Linked DNA regions of Halioglobus japonicus. The protein of the gene in region 2 interacts with the protein of the main gene of each other region in a pairwise test. Links are inferred from orthologs where the notes say so. Each region holds a gene or a part of one and is shown on either strand. Other genes may lie near its edges.

Region 1 (8,068 bases), 3.0 Mb from region 2 along the record:
GGCCCAGAAAAACGAACAGCAGCAGGAATAAATTATGGTTAAGCGCGTCAGTATCTCCGAGAACGGTGGGCCGGGAGTCATGCAGTTGGTTGACGAGCCTCTGGAAGCCCCGGGTACTGGCATGGTTACGGTCCGCAATCACGCCATAGGCCTGAATTACATTGATACCTATCACCGCAGCGGTCTGTACCCGCTGCCGTTGCCGACTGGCCTGGGCGGTGAAGGAGCTGGGGTCGTTGAGGCGGTGGGTGAGGGTGTTGATCTGCCTGTGGCAACCAGGGTTGGCTACTGTTCAGCGGGCCTGGGCGCTTATGCAGAGGCAGTTAACCTGCCTGCGGCGCGCCTCGTGCCATTGCCCGATGGCATTGATTTCGACACTGCCGCTGCCTCCCTGCTCAAGGGACAGACCACCGAGTACCTGATTCAGCGTACCTACTCTCTCCAGGCCGATGAATACTGCCTGTTCCACGCTGCCGCCGGCGGGGTCGGACTGCTGTTTGGTCAGTGGGCCGCTGCCATCGGCGCCAAGGTCATCGGCACCGTGGGCTCTGATGAAAAGGCGGCGCTGGCACGCGCGCACGGCTATGCGCATGTGATCAACTATCGCACCGAGAACGTGGTTGAGCGGGTGATGGAGATCACCGGCGGCGCGATGTTGCCGGTGGTTTACGATGGGGTGGGGGCTGACACCTTCGATATGTCGCTGGACTGCCTGAGGCCCCGCGGGCTGATGGTGAGCTTTGGCAATGCCTCGGGTGCGCCTGCACCGCTGGAGCTGCAAACCCTTACCGCCAAGGGCTCTCTGTATATTACACGGCCCACCATGGTCACCTATACCGCCACAGCAGAAGAGCTGCAGCAGTCCAGCACAGACCTGTTTAATCGTATTGTGGCGGGTGATATTCGAGTGGAGATCAATCAGCGCTATGCGCTTGGTGACATACAGCAAGCGCATAGCGATCTGGAAGGACGTAAGACAACGGGTTCTACCGTCATCCTGCCTTGATCAGGTAATGGTCGCCTGCACGGTTTCGTTGTCGGAGAACTTGCCTTCGAACAGCGGTGATGTCAGGTAGCGCTCCCCCGAGTCCGGCAGAATCGCTACGATGGTTTTGTCGGCGTTTTCCGGACGCTGGGCCAGGCGGTCTGCCACTACCATGGCTGCCCCGGAGGAAATTCCCGCCAGAATGCCTTCTTCCTGCATGAGGCGATGTGCCATGGCCATGGCTTCATCGCTGGTCACCTGCTCAACGGCATCCACCATGTCCAGATCCAGATTGGCGGGGACGAAGCCCGCACCAATGCCCTGGATCTTGTGGGGGGCGTGAGTGGGCTCTTCGCCGGCCAGTGAGGCAGTAATCATGGTAGTGGTGTCAGGCTCAACCGCCACGGTGGTAATGGCCTTGCCACGCGTGTTCTTGATATAGCGGGAGGTGCCGGTCAATGTGCCGCCGGTACCCACGCCGGAGACCAGAATGTCAATGCCGCCTTCCGTGTCGCCCCAGATTTCCGGGCCCGTTGTCTGTTCGTGGATGGCCGGATTGGCCGGGTTCTCGAACTGGTGCGGGCCCCAGTATTTGTCCGGGTCGGAGGCAATGATCTCCTCCGCAGCGCCAATCGCGGCGGCAATGCCCTGGGTGGCGTCGGTGAGGCGAATCTCTGCGCCCAGGGCCTTCATCAACATGCGGCGCTCCAGGCTAAAGGAGTTGGGCATGGTCAGGATGCAGCTGTAGCCCTTGGCTGCGGCCACAAAAGCCAGGGCAATGCCGGTATTGCCGCTTGTGGGTTCGACAATGGTCATGCCTGGTTTGAGGCTTCCATCTTTCTCGGCCTGGTCCACCATGGCGGCGCCAATCCTGCATTTCACCGACATGGCGGGGTTGCGGTTCTCGAGCTTGGCGTAGATGGTGCTACCCTCGGGGCCCAGTCGGTTTATCTTCACCATGGGCGTGCCGCCGATAGTTTCGGCGTTGTCGTTGAATATTTTGCTCATTTTGATGTCCTTATTAAGCGAGAACCCGCGGGGCGGGCGAAACAGGAAAAGCCTAGTACTGGCGGGGGTTTCTGTCTATGTTTAGACGCGATTTCGCGCTCGCGAAATTTTCTCAGAAATATTTTGAACTAAGCCGAATGGGCCCGGTCTTAATTTATAGTTGCGGCGCTACATGAGACTCCAGTGCTGCTACTTACTGGATCCGTCCAGGTTTCATATCCTTTTGTTTTGAGATGAAGTGTGCATTCCGCTCCCCCGCAAGGGGGAGCGTTTTTTTTGTCTGGGAAATACGCCCTGACAGCGTTAGTTGCTCAATCAGGGCAGTTCGCTGGTCTCTGTTGAGGCAGGGTCTTCAACCGGCACCGCCACCTGGCCCGTGGCCATGGCCAGCGCTTCCAGCGTCTGCGGGCCTACTAGGCTGTGAACCAGTTGGCCATCGGGATTGAGAATGAATGTGGCGGGCAGAACCACGGGGCGCTCTACACCCAGCAGTGCGGCTGGGTCTTTGGCCACAATGGGAAATTCAATCCCCAACTCCTTGACCTGCTTGGCGAGGGGGACACCGGTTGCGCCGTCATAATTGACGCCCAGCACCGCTACCTGCGGGTACTTGGCATCGAGAGCGTTCAGCTCCGGAATCTCCTTGATACAGGGTTTGCACCACTCCGCCCAGTAATTGATAACGAGCCACTGGCCTTTGTAATTTTCCAGCTTTAGCGCCTGGGATTCGGCGGGAGGTTCTGCGCTACAGGCGGCGACCACGATGGCGAGGAATAGGGTGGCGAGGGTCTTCACTGTTGATATAACTCCACTAGGCTCATGTGCATCAGTTCCCGCTGCTGGTGACGCTGGCCGCGCAGCAGACGGTAGGCGTTTTCCTGCCAGTTCATGTCGGCAGTAATGTCTTCCCGCTCCAGGGGTTGTTCATCGTTAACCCAGGTTTTCAGTTGCCAGAAGGGCACCGAGTGCAGATCGCGTGCGAGCAGGTAGTGACCGCGATCGCTTTGGGTGATGACCTGTTGTTCGATCAGGATGTCGCGCAGTTCGCGCCAGGTGACGCTGTCCAGGCCGCGGGTGACGAGATGGCTGTTGTTGAGCAGCTCGGTTTCGCGCACGGTGTCGCCCGCCTGCTGCCTGGTCCAGAACAGGTACAGCACATCGAGGGCCTTTAACACATTCGGCCGGCAGGCCTGTTCTTCGTCCTGGTAGGCCGACAGGCTGTGTACCAGAATGCCGCCCATCAGCACGATGTTCCACGACAGGTATATCCACAACAGAAAAAGCGGCACTGCAGCGAAAGCGCCATAGATAAACGTATAGCTTGAGCCCACCACCAGGTCGGTGAATACGGCACGGGCAGCGTGGAAAGCCAGCGCTGTCGCGAGGCCGCCAACCAGCGTGTGCTTAAAGGGCACCCGGCAATTGGGTACGGCAATGTAAAGTAGCGTGAACGACAGTGTGCTGAGAACTAACGGCGAGACTTTCAGCAGGACCGCCTTGGCACCAAATATGTCGTACTCGTCGAGTACATGGGAAAACGACGCGAGATAAGTGCTTATGCCCAGTGCCAGGCCCAATGCCACCGGTGCCAGGCTGAGTACGGCCCAGTAGAGCAGGAAGCTGGAAACCGAACTGCGATTTTCGCGGGCCCGCCAGATCAGGTTGAAGGCCTTCTCGATGTTGCGCAGCATCAGCACGGCGGTAATGACCAGAAAGACAATACCCGGCCCAGTGAGATTCTTGGCCTGGCGGGAAAACTCGCTCAGATAGGTTTCCACCTCGGAGCTGGTGTCGGGCATAAGATGCTGGAACAAAAATTCCTGCATTTGCTCTTCCAGTCCCTGGAACGTGGGAATTGCGGAGGCCATGGTGTACAGCACGGTGAGCAGGGGCACCATGGCAAACAGGCTCATGTAGGTCAGTGCCGCAGCGTTCTCTGAACAGCGGTCTTCCTTGAAGCGCGAGAGCAGGTAGCGAGTTCTTCGCCAGGCCCCACGCAGAATGTCCTGATACGGTTGCATCGGGTTATTATGCATGAATGATGGCCCCCCGGGTAAACCCCTTTGATATACTTCGTGGCCTGATCAATACAGTCTTCGGAGCCTCCCATGAGCGAATTCACCATTTACCACAACCCGCGCTGTTCCAAGTCGCGTAACACCCTGGCGCTGTTGGAGGAAAATGGCATAGAGCCTGAAGTGTTGCTCTATTTGGAGACTCAGCCCGACGAGGCCGAAATCCGCGCTCTCCTGTCCAAGCTCGATCTCACGGCAGCGCAGCTGGTGCGCAAGGGCGAGGATGCCTACAAAGAGAACGGCTTGAGTAAAGATTCCAGTGACGCAGACATTGTTACGGCGATGGCGAGCCACCCCAAACTGATCGAGCGCCCGATTGTGGTTCGCGGCGATCAGGCTGTGTTGGGCCGCCCTCCTGAAAACGTTTTGGGCCTCATCAACTGATGGCGGACCCGTACGTACTGGTGCTCTACTACTCGCGTCACGGCGCCACCACCGAGATGGCGAAACAGGTGGCGCGGGGTGTCGAATCGGTGTCGGGCGTTAGCGCCCGGCTGCGCACAGTCCCGGCGATCTCCGCGACCACCGAACAGACCGAGGATGATATCCCCGAGTCGGGCCCGCTCTACTGCGACGCCGACGATCTGCGCGACTGCGCCGGCCTGGTGCTGGGAAGCCCCACGCGCTTCGGCAATATGGCCGCGCCCCTCAAGTACTTCATCGACCAGACCTCCAGCCTGTGGCTCTCCGGGGCGATGATCGATAAGCCGGCGGCTGTATTTACCTCGACTTCCAGTATGCATGGCGGTCAGGAATCCACCTTGTTGAGCATGATGTTGCCGTTGTTGCACCACGGCATGGTGCTGGCCGGGCTGCCGTACAGCGAGCGCGGCCTGATGAGCGCCACCTCGGGCGGCACACCCTACGGTGCATCCCATTGGGCGGGTCCCCAAAATGACCGCGCTCTGGACGACAATGAAGCTGCCCTGTGCCGTGCCCTGGGGGCACGCGTTGCGCGGCTGGCTGGAGGAGAAAGCCTATGAGTTCCGTTGCCGAGCGCACCCGGGTAATCGTCTGGCTCAGTTATTTCGTACTCATAACTGCACAGGTACTGGAACTGTGGATGGGTGCCGCACCCTGGATCGTCTGGGTGGCTTTCCTGGTGCCATTGGTGGTTTTTATTCCGGGCATGTGGCGGGACAACCTGCGCAGTTATATTTGGTTGTGTTTTGTGCTGCTGCTGTACTTTATGCGCCTGGTGGTCGCGCTGTTTGCCGACCCGAGCAGCCCGGTGGCGATTGCGGGTATGGTCGCTGTCGTCATTCTGTTTATCTCAGCGATGATGTATGTGCGCTGGCGCGCCCGGGAACTGAAAGAAGCTGCAGCCACAGCTGCAGGTCACGGGGAGTAAAGTATGAGTAAACCCTCGCTGATTCGGCGTTTCTTTGGCGGGATCTGGAAGGCCATTACCTGGGTACGTCTGGGGCTTGCCAATCTTTTGTTTCTGGCGATGTTGGCCATCATTTACTTTGTTTACTTTGGTGGCGGCCCCGAGCCTTTGCCGGAAAAGGCAGCGCTGTTGTTGAATCCTGTGGGCAGTATTGTCGATCAGAAGCGCCCCGTGGATCCCATGGTGGCTCTGGTCGGTGAACAGGGCCCGGCCGATCGCGAAGTACTGCTACAGGATGTGATTGACGCGATTGAGGCCGCTGCTGAGGACCCTGCGATCAACGCCATGGTGATGGAACTGGGCGGTCTTGCCGGTCTGGGTATCTCCCGTACGGGTGAAATCGGCAAAGCCCTGGAGGCTTTCAAGGCCACGGGCAAGCCGATTGCTGCACGAGCAGACTTCTATACCCAGAATCAGTATCTGCTGGCGAGTTATGCCGACGAGATCATCGCCCACCCGCTCGGCGGGGTCGCGATAGAAGGCTTCAGCAGTTACCACAATTACTATCTCGAAGCGCTGGAAAAACTGTCAGTCGATATGCACGTGTTCCGGCGCGGCAAGCACAAGTCTGCCGTAGAGCCGTTTATGCGCAACGATATGTCGCCCATTGAGAAAGAAGCTACGCAGGTCTGGTTGGATGACATCTGGGGCCATTACACCGCCCAGGTAGAGGCGCGACGTGAACTGGAACCGGGTGCCCTGAACGCCTACGTCAATGGCTTGCCGCAGCGCATGATTAACGGCTCAGGGGATACCGCGCAGGATGCGCTCGATGCGGGCCTGATCGATCAGTTACTGTCGCGTGGCCGGGCCAACGAATGGTTGGTTAAAATGGTTGGCGTGGCGGATGATGAGGGCCATTACGAGGCCGTTGAGTTCGAGTACTACCTCTCCCGCAAGGGACCGGTTAGTGATGCGGGCATCCCGGAAGGGCGGGTTGCGGTGCTAACCGCCCAGGGCAATATCATGCCGGGGGAGCAGCCGTCCGGCACCATCGGGGGTGATAGCCTCGCCTCGCTCATCAGTCATACTGTCGAGCAGGGCAATGTGGATGCGATTGTGCTGCGCGTCAATTCCGGCGGCGGAAGCATGTTTGCCTCTGAAATTATTCGGGAACGCGTTCTCGAAGCGCGGGCCAGTGGCATTCCAGTGGTAGTTTCGATGGGTGCAGTAGCAGCGTCCGGCGGCTACTACATTGCCGCAGATGCGGATGAAATATGGGCAACGCCCACAACCATCACCGGCAGCATTGGTGTTGTTGCCGCGTTCCCCACGCTGGAGGGATCCCTCAAGAAACTGGGCATTCACACCGATGGTGTTGCGACATCCGATATTGCAGGCTATTTGCGCCTTGACCGCACGCCCAGCGATGAGATCAAGGCAGCGGTGGATGCAGGCGTTGGCTACGCCTATGACAGCTTCCTGGCGGTCGTTGCTGAAGGGCGTGGCATGAGCCTTGACGAGGTCCAGGAGGTAGCCCAGGGGCGTGTGTGGAGCGCGGATGCGGCACTGGAGAACGGGCTGGTTGACCATCTCGGTGGCCTCCACGATGCCATTGCATCAGCGGCGGCGATGGCCGAGCTGGAGGCGTATGAACTTGAGTTTGTACAGCCACAGCTGTCACCCAAGGAGCTGTTCTGGCAGCAGTTGAGCGAGCGCGTGGCGCTGCCGGCAGTGTTGGGTGGTAGCGAGATCGTTTCGGTGTTGCGCAGTGTGTCCCAGCCAGTGGTTCAGGCCGTGACTGAAATCCAGTCACTGCAGGACCCGCGCAATATGTTTTATAAGTGCCTGGGCTGTTCAGTGGTGGAGTAAGCTTTGCGTTGGCTTTCGCAGCGGGTAATCAGCTTTGGCCACGCACTGCGTGGCGTCAAGACGCTGCTGGCTGAACCCCATGCCCAGATTCACCTGTCCGCTACCGTGGTAGTGGTGGCGCTGGGGTGGCTGGTGGAGCTGAGCCGCAGCGACTGGCAGGTCCTGGTATTGACGATCGCAATCGTGTGGTTGGCGGAGGGGCTTAACACTGCGCTGGAGCATCTATGCGATGCTGCCGTGCCTGACCACCACCCGTTGATCGGCAAGGCCAAGGACGTGGCTGCCGCCAGTGTTCTGGTCACGGCACTGGGTGCCGTGATCATTGGCGCGCTGCTTTTCCTTCCCTATCTGACCTAAGCAGTTTCAGCTGCTGCCGGCGACTCGTCGGCATCGCTGAACAGCCTGCCCAGGTCGTCAAGAATCATATACAGGCTCGGTACCAGCAGCAGCGTGATGACTGTTGCGAAGACAATACCTACGGCCAGTGAAATCGCCATTGGTACCATAAACTGCGCCTGGGCGCTGCGCTCCAGCAGCATCGGGAACAGACCCAGGAATGTGGTCATCGAGGTGAGCATGATCGCGCGGAACCGGCGGCAGCCGGCCTCGATGATTGCCTGGTATTTGTCGCGGCCCTGGGCGACGGCCTTGTTCACATAGTCGACCAGAATCAGGCTGTCATTCACCACCACGCCCGACAGCGCGATAATGCCCATTAGCGACATCATGCTGATGGCGTGGCCGAATATCCAGTGGCCGACCACGGCGCCAATCATGCCAAAGGGGATCACACCCATG
Region 2 (8,143 bases):
ACTGAACTTAAAAACGACCGTTTTCTGCGCGCACTGCTGCGCCAGCCGGTAGATCGCACCCCCATCTGGATGATGCGTCAGGCCGGTCGTTATCTGCCTGAATACCGCGCGACCCGCCAGCAGGCGGGCTCGTTTCTGGATTTGTGCAAAAACGCAGAGCTGGCATGTGAAGTGACCATGCAGCCCCTGCGCCGCTATCCCATGGATGCGGCCATTCTGTTTTCCGACATCCTCACCGTCCCCGATGCACTGGGCCTGGGCCTTTATTTTGAAGAGGGCGAAGGGCCGAAGTTTCACAAGACTGTGCGCAGCGAATCCGATCTGAATGGCCTGAATGCGATTACCGCCGCAGATGATCTCGGCTATGTCATGAATGCCGTGAGCACCATTCGGCAAGAGCTAAACGGCAAGGTCCCCTTGATCGGTTTTTCAGGCAGTCCCTGGACACTCGCGACTTACATGGTTGAAGGCGGCTCCTCCAAGGACTTCGCCAATGTGAAAGCCATGGCTTACGACAAGCCGGAGTTAATGCACGCGCTATTGTCGCTGCTGGCCGATGCCGTGGCCGACTATCTTGCAGCCCAGATTCGCGCGGGTGCACAGGCGGTGCAAATTTTCGATACCTGGGGTGGTAGCCTCAGTGCCGCTGCCTACAAAGAGTTCTCGCTCAAGTACATGCAGAGGGTGATTTCCCGCCTGCCCAGGGAGGCAGACGGCCGCAAGGTGCCGGTGATTGTATTTACCAAAGGCGGTGGTCAGTGGTTGAACACCATTGCTGAGTGCGGCGCCGACGGTGTCGGCATTGATTGGACAACGGATATCGCCATTGCCCGGGTGCTGGTGGGTGACAGAGTCGCACTGCAGGGCAATATGGACCCTGCCATGCTGCACGCATCTCCTGCGCGCATCCGCGAAGAAGTCGCGTCTATTCTGGCAGGCTTCGGCCATGGCACAGGCCATGTCTTCAACCTGGGGCACGGTATTACCCCGGGGATTAACCCTGACCACGTCACGGCGTTTGTCGACGCCGTGGTGGAGTTATCACCGCAGTACCACCTGGCGGACTAGCGCCGCCCTGATCCTGCGCGAGCGTGCCGCTGCTTGCTAGCAGTCGGCGTTTTCGTCGCAGCAGAAGTCGTGGTTCATATCCAGTGCCGGTGCATCGGTTGCCGGCCGTCCCACAATTTTGGCGGGCACACCGGCGACTGTGGTGTGCGGGGGCACTTCTTCCAACACCACGCTCCCCGCGCCGACTTTGGCGCCTTCACCGACCCTGATATTGCCCAGAATCTTGGCTCCAGCGCTAATCAGTACGCCGTTGCCAATCTTGGGGTGGCGATCGCCTTCATCCTTGCCGGTGCCGCCCAGGGTCACTGACTGCAGAATCGATACATCGTCGCCGACCACCGCTGTTTCACCGATGACCAGGCCGGTGGCATGGTCGAGCATAATGCCCCGTCCCAGCTTTGCGGCGGGGTGGATATCCACGCCGAACTTGACTGAAACCCGGTTCTGGAAGAACAGCGCCATCGACTCCCGACCGTTATTCCACAGCCAGTGGGCGATGCGCTGACTCTGCAGCGCGTGAAAGCCCTTGAAGTACAGAAAGGGCACGTAGAGTTCCTGGCTGGCGGAATCGCGGTCGACCACAGCAACGAGGTCGGCGCGCATGGCATCGCGAATACTCGCGTCGCGCTGCATCGCCTGCAGAATCACTTCCCGTAGCATCAGTGAAGACACCGTGGGGCTGTCCAGTTGATTGGCGAGGTGGAAGCTGAGCGCACACTCAAGCGTGTTGTGATTGAGAATAGTGGAATGCAGAAAACTCGCCAGCAGCGGTTCTTCCTGGGCGTGTTTCTCAGTCTCGGTGCGGATGCGATTCCAGACCGGATCGGCTTGTGTCGCAGTCATTGCGTTACCTCCAAGTGGACCGGGGACTTTAGCCCATTACGCGGGATTCGTCACGGCGCCAGTGTAGCGCCACAAGTTGTGCTGACTATCCCGGTACTTCTTCTCAAACAGGGTGAGCGCCGGTGCTTCCGGCACCTGCGCGATGCGGCCGTGCACGCCCGCCAGATGCATGGCGACGCCGAATTCCTCGACATAGTTCTGCCAGTTGGAGCGCAGCTCGATATGCCCCCCAGCGCCAATAGCCAGGGGAAGCTGGCGTGGCCGTGAATGCGTCGCTGCAGGTGTTTGCTTTTGGGCCAGGGGTTGGGATAGAGCAGGTAGTGGAAATCTGCACTGCGGCCGTCCGCCAGCAGCAATTGCCAGATGTCTTCGGCTTCCGCATGCAGAAAAATATAGTTGTCGCTGGTCCCTGGCACATGCTTCTGCAGGCGATGGCTCGACTGATCTATACCGACGACGAGGTGATCGGGGTGTTTGGCAGCGAGTTGTGTCGTGCTCATACCGGTGCCGCAGAAGGAATCAATCACCAGCGGCTGTGGCGTGGTGGTGAGTCGCTCAGTCAGGGTTTGGTAGGCAGTGTGTGAATGGGGCGCGACCGGTCGCTGGAACGCGTGCTGCAGGTGCCGTGTCACGGTTTGTGCGAGACGCGGGTGCAGGCCGCTCTGGTTGCTGGTGACCGGGCGCGAATATTCAGACTGAGGCACGATTAGTGGTTCCAAGATTGCTGTCAGCTGCTGGTGCTGCCATCATACCGGCCCACAATGAATGCTTCACTCTGATCCTTTCGTCCTATGCGTCAAGACCTGCGGCCGTGGTGGCTGAAAAAGCTCTATCTCCGATACCGTAACTGGTACGTCGATTATTTCCTGCGCCCCGAATGTGAGGCGCTCGGGCCTTACCATACGATTATGAAGCCATGGTATGTGAGGATTTCGGGCGACAACATCCGCATTGGCCGGTCCTTTACTGCGATAGGTGAACCGATGCACCAGGTGGAAATTGGCGTCTGGGGCCGGGCCCGGGCGAGGGCCGGGTTGAGATCGGCGATTGCGTGCTGATGAGTCCGGGCTCGCGCATCAGTGCTTCGGACGAAATTACTGTCGGCGATGGCACCATGTTCGCCAATGGGGTCTACGTGACTGATTCCGACTGGCACCAGATTTACGATCGGATGGAGCGCGATCCTCTGCCCACGCCTGTGCATATTGGCAGGAATGTCTGGCTGGGTGATCACGCCACAGTGCTCAAGGGCGTCACTATCGGCGAAAATTCCGTGGTGGCGGCACGGGCGGTGGTTACTCGGGATGTGCCGGCCAATGTGGTGGTCGCCGGCAACCCTGCCAAAGTGGTCAAGGAGCTGGATCCTGAACGCGGGTTTACCACCCGCATGGATTACTTCGCCAATCCGGCAGAGCTGGAGCGCTTCTTCGAGGGCGTCAATGCCCAGGTGCTGGCGGGGAACAGCTTGTGGCGCTGGATGTGGTCGGTGGTGTACCCCGCCTCCAAGCGGTTGCGCTGAACTTATTCGGCGCGCAGGGTTTTAACGCCCTCGCTGGTGCCGAGCAGGAGCACATCTGCAGGCTTGAGCGCAAACAGGCCGTTGGTGACCACGCCGGTAATACCGTTGATCTTCTCTTCGATCGTCAGCGGTTGTGGAATTGGGAAGTTGTAAACATCGAGGATGATGTTGCCGTTATCGGTCACAACCCCTTCGCGATACACCGGATCGCCGCCCAGCTTGACCAGTTCCCGGGCCACGTGGCTGCGCGCCATGGGTATTACCTCCACCGGCAGTGGAAAATCGCCCAGGGTGTGCACCAGCTTGGACTGATCGGCAATACAGATAAATTCCCTGGCGACTGCGGTGACAATCTTCTCGCGGGTCAGGGCGGCGCCGCCGCCCTTGATGAGTTGCAGGGCAGCGTTGCTCTCGTCGGCGCCATCGATATAAAAATCGACCTGGTCCACCGCATTGAGGTCATACACCGGAATACCGTGACTCTTGAGGCGGTCGGCGGAGGCCTCTGAACTGGCCACGGTGGCGTTTACCAGGCCTTTAATGCCCGCCAGTGCATCGATGAACATGTTGGCGGTTGAGCCGGTGCCGATGCCGATGACCGTGTCATCTTCCAGTTTCGGCTGGATGTAGGCCAGGGCAGCTGCCGCTACCGCTTGTTTGAGTTCGTCCTGGGTCATGCCGATTCTCTCCTGCTGGGGCGGGCATTATAGGTCAGGCGTTCGTCGTGATCATCAATAATACCAAGCGCTGGGGCTGAAAATGGCTTGCCGCTCCATTAACATCCCTTGTTCTTCCTTTTGCAGGCAACTGACCATGCCCCAGTCCTATATCAAGCGGATCCTCGATGCGAGGGTTTACGATGTGGCTCGCGAAACGCCGGTAGACCAGGCGCCGTTGCTGTCGCGTCGCACTGGCAATCAGGTGTGGCTCAAGCGTGAGGACCTGCAGCCGGTGTTCTCCTTCAAGCTGCGCGGTGCCTATAACAAGATGCAGCGCCTGACGGACGCCCAGCGAGCCGCCGGCGTGGTCGCGGCCTCCGCGGGTAATCACGCCCAGGGCCTGGCCATGGCCGCCCAGAAGATGGGGGTGAAAGCGACCATTGTCATGCCCAGGACCACGCCGCAGATTAAAGTGGACGCTGTGCGTGGCCGCGGAGCGCGGGTGGTGCTGCACGGTGATTCCTTTGAAGAGGCGGCGGCGCATGCCGAGCACCTGGTGGCGGAGAAGGGCATGACGTATGTGCATCCGTTTGACGACCCCGATGTCATCGCCGGCCAGGGCACCGTGGGCATGGAGATTGTGCGCCAGCATCAGGCGCCGCTGGATGTGCTGTTTGTGCCGGTGGGCGGCGGCGGCCTGCTCGCCGGTGTGGCAGCGTACGTGAAATATGTGTGGCCCCAGACCCGGATTGTCGGCGTTGAGCCCGAAGATGCCGCCTGCCTCAAACTCGCGCTGGACAAGGGCCGCCGGGCGACACTGCCGGAAGTGGGCCTGTTTGCCGATGGTTGTGCTGTGGCACAGGTCGGCAAGGAGACGTTCCGGGTCATTCGCGACACGGTCGATGAGGTTATTACCGCCTCTACAGACGAAATGTGTGCGGCCATCAAGGACATATTTGAAGACACCCGCAGCATCGCCGAGCCCGCCGGTGCGCTGGCGCTGGCCGGCCTGAAAAAGTACGTTGAACGGGAAGGTTGTGAAGGCAAGGACCTGCTGGCGATTGTGTCCGGGGCCAATACCAACTTCGATCGGTTGCGCTATATCTCGGAGCGCACTGAAATCGGTGAGCAGCGCGAAGCCGTGCTCAGTGTCACCATTCCTGAGCGCCCGGGGAGTTTCAAGGTGTTCTGCACCGCGCTGGGGCGGCGCAATATCACCGAGTTCAACTACCGTTATTCGGACGCCGGTTCCGCCCAGGTGTTTGTGGGTATCTCCGTGGCGCCCGGTGGCGATGATCTGCAGAGCCTGCTGAGCGACCTGCGCGGCAAGGGGTACGAGGTTGAGGATCTCACTGAGAACGAGGTCGCCAAGCTGCACGTGCGTTACATGGTGGGCGGTCATGCGCCGGGCAGTGTGGCTGACGAGCGCGTTTATCGGGTGGAGTTTCCCGAGCGCCCGGGGGCGCTGGCCAAGTTTCTGACGGGCCTGGGTCCTGCCTGGAATATTTCCATGTTCCACTACCGGAATCATGGGGCGGCCTATGGGCGCATCCTGGTGGGTGTGCAGGTGGCCGCGCGGGAGCGCAAGGCGTTCCGCAAACTGATGGATGAGATCGGCTATCGCTATTGGGATGAAACCGACAATCGCGCCTATCAGCTCTACCTGGGGCAGCGTCCCGGCAGTGAATAAAAAATGACAAAAAATCTGTGGTTTAGGGGTTCATACCCTAGACATTCGCTCTCTTTGTGAAATAATCACAAAAGTTAGTCGTTGCTCCGGCTGGCAATAAGAAGAGTGCAGGCCTCGTAGAAGAGCCGCACAGTGGGATATAAGAGAGTGTTCAAGCGTGAAAACAAAACCTGACCTGATGCTGGTCCTGATGGCTGTATTCGGTATGGGCGTGGTGGTAACCATGATGTTACCCATGGCCGCCAGTAATACCGTTGCAGCTCCTGCGTCTGAACTCCAGGCTGGCGTCATTATCCGGGAGTAATTTCCTTCCGGTGTGCAGTGGCTGCTAAGTTCGGCAGCGGTACAGTGCCGCCTCGGTGGCGACAAAATCCAGATCGACGTCCCAGGCATCCCCTGGTAGCGCATCCTCGCGCTGCATTTCGTACCCCAATCCTACCCGCAATGGCCCTGACAAATCCGCCAGGGTCCTGTCGTAGTAGCCGCCACCCATGCCCAGCCGCTTGCCCGTTTCACTCCAAGCCACCAGGGGCAGGCAAATACAGTCCAGTGTTGCCGTCGCGGCCCGGGTGCTCTCCGGGCGTGGTTCTGAAATGCCGTATCGATTGGCAATCAGCTCATCGGCACTGCCCTGCCAGCGACCAAACTGCAGCGTCTTGTCGTCCTGGATGACGGGAAGATACACCTGCTTTCCCTCTGTCAGCAGTTGCTCCGCCAGTAGCGAAGGGTCAATTTCACCGTCTGCGGCGAGATAAAGACCAATGCGTTGCAGTAAATGCCAGTCGGGCAACTGTGTCACCGTGTGGGAGAGTCGATCGCGGGCATGGTGTTGTGTGGCGGGAGGGAGGGCTCGCCGTGCCGCCCGCAGCTGGCGACGTAGTTCTGACTTGGTGGCAGTAATGTCTGACATGATGAAGAGAGATTCCCGGCGTACCGCTGACAGCGCTGCCCTTGAACCCGATGGTTCAAGGTGGCGGCCCCCGCACTGAATCAGGCTTTCCGGTCATGCCAGACTTGCACACCAACAGTGGCTGGAAGCCCCCGGATACAAATTTATCGGCTCGAGGACTGTCTGCCTGGCGCATACGCCAGGGATCTGTCGGGGATTATAACGAGTCAGGCCGGCTTACGCGCCCTTGAAATTCGGGCAAAAATAGGACTGTAATCAGCCAATTTCCAGCTGGCGAAGCTGGTAAAGTGCATCATCGAGCTTGCGATTGATGCTGTCGACCGCGCCCGGCGCGGGTTCTGGAGCAATGGCCAGCTTGCCTTCGCCACCCTCGGAGGCCTGCAGCAGCTCATAGCTGATATTCAGCGCCGCCATGACGGCAATGCGCTCAAGGCCGATGACCTTGCCGGTCTCGCGGATACTGCGCATTTGCTTGTCGAGGTATTTGGCAGAGACTACCAGTTCTGCTTCCTGCTCTTCCGGGCAGGCGACCTGGTAATCTTTATCGAGAATTTTCACCGTGACGGTGTGCGGTTGGTTCACAGGCTTACTCCATAGTCCGCAGACGATTGATCATGGCTTCTACCTTGGAGCGAGCGAGCTCGTTCTTATCGATCAGGTCCTGGCGTTCCGCCTGCCAGCCGGCATTCTCTGCCTTGAGCACCTGATTTTCACGGTTCAGCTCCTTGCACAGCTCGATCAACTGGTCGATTTTCTGTTCCAGAGCCTGCAGTTGCTTGTCCGCCATGGAGTTATACTGGTGTTACCTTGATTGGGACTTTACTATAAGGGCGCTTCGCACAGCCGTCAACGAAGTAAAAGCAATGAAAATCAATGGCCTGCCTGACATTGTTACGAACGGCTGTAACTCCTGGCAGCGCCGCGAGAGAACCTGACATGTTCGACGATCACGACTCCGCCAATTTTGTCTTCGATTTCGACGAAGTGGCCAACCATCTGCTTGAACAGGGCCTCGACAGCTCTCCGTCGCAATTGCACGGTTGCCTGTGCGGCGTGCTGGCCGCCGGTGCGCCGGCTCAGGCGGAGGCAGGTCTGGCGCTGCTGCAGCAGGCGCTTGATATCAATTTGCACGGTGAACTGGCCGGGCAGATTCTGCAGCTGTACATGGTCAGTGCCGCTGCGCTGGAGGACGAGGAATTCGATTTTCACCCCTTGCTGCCCGATGATGAAGTGGAAATCGACTCGCGCACCGGTGAGCTGGCGCGTTGGTGCCAGGGCTTTCTCGCAGGCTTCGCTCAGGTCAATCAACGCCAGGTGAGCCAGGACAGCAGCGAGATCCTCAGTGACATGGGCGCCATCGCCGAAGCCTCGGTGGATGAAGATGCCGATGAAGAAGAGAGTGAGGGCAGTTACACGGAGATCGTTGAGTATCTGCGATTTGCGGTGCTCAACCT

Evidence for each region.
Region 1: the proteins of cysE (region 2) and cysK interact in binary tests that used the Escherichia coli proteins (3 or more experiments, as listed by UniProt). The link is inferred for Halioglobus japonicus from one-to-one orthologs.

What each region holds. Positions count from the first base shown.
Region 1 is NZ_CP019450.1:3,808,317-3,816,384, reverse strand. The notes cover bases 1-2,786. They hold cysK (cysteine synthase A), read right to left. Parts: upstream 1,994-2,786; coding sequence 1,007-1,993; downstream 1-1,006. Other genes in these bases: BST95_RS17955 (YihY family inner membrane protein), read right to left, coding at 2,785-2,786; BST95_RS17960 (TlpA family protein disulfide reductase), read right to left, coding at 2,309-2,786; BST95_RS17970 (quinone oxidoreductase family protein), read left to right, coding at 35-1,006; BST95_RS17975 (NTP/NDP exchange transporter), read left to right, coding at 1-31. In the rest of the region: more of BST95_RS17960, read right to left, coding at 2,787-2,788; more of BST95_RS17955, read right to left, coding at 2,787-4,029; arsC (arsenate reductase (glutaredoxin)), read left to right, coding at 4,102-4,452; wrbA (NAD(P)H:quinone oxidoreductase), read left to right, coding at 4,452-5,051; BST95_RS17940 (DUF2069 domain-containing protein), read left to right, coding at 5,048-5,419; signal peptide peptidase SppA, read left to right, coding at 5,423-7,270; BST95_RS17930 (diacylglycerol kinase family protein), read left to right, coding at 7,274-7,627; BST95_RS17925 (efflux RND transporter permease subunit), read right to left, coding at 7,624-8,068.
Region 2 is NZ_CP019450.1:827,310-835,452, forward strand. Bases 9-2,869 are described here. They hold cysE (serine O-acetyltransferase), read right to left. Parts: upstream 1,912-2,869; coding sequence 1,105-1,911; downstream 9-1,104. Other genes in these bases: hemE (uroporphyrinogen decarboxylase), read left to right, coding at 9-1,068; BST95_RS20840 (hypothetical protein), read right to left, coding at 1,948-2,082. In the rest of the region: more of hemE, read left to right, coding at 1-8; BST95_RS21095 (acyltransferase), read left to right, coding at 2,969-3,430; ribose-5-phosphate isomerase RpiA, read right to left, coding at 3,433-4,107; ilvA (threonine ammonia-lyase, biosynthetic), read left to right, coding at 4,244-5,779; BST95_RS19600 (hypothetical protein), read left to right, coding at 5,937-6,083; BST95_RS03970 (5-formyltetrahydrofolate cyclo-ligase), read right to left, coding at 6,108-6,689; BST95_RS03980 (cell division protein ZapA), read right to left, coding at 6,945-7,271; BST95_RS03985 (TIGR02449 family protein), read right to left, coding at 7,276-7,476; BST95_RS03990 (UPF0149 family protein), read left to right, coding at 7,626-8,143.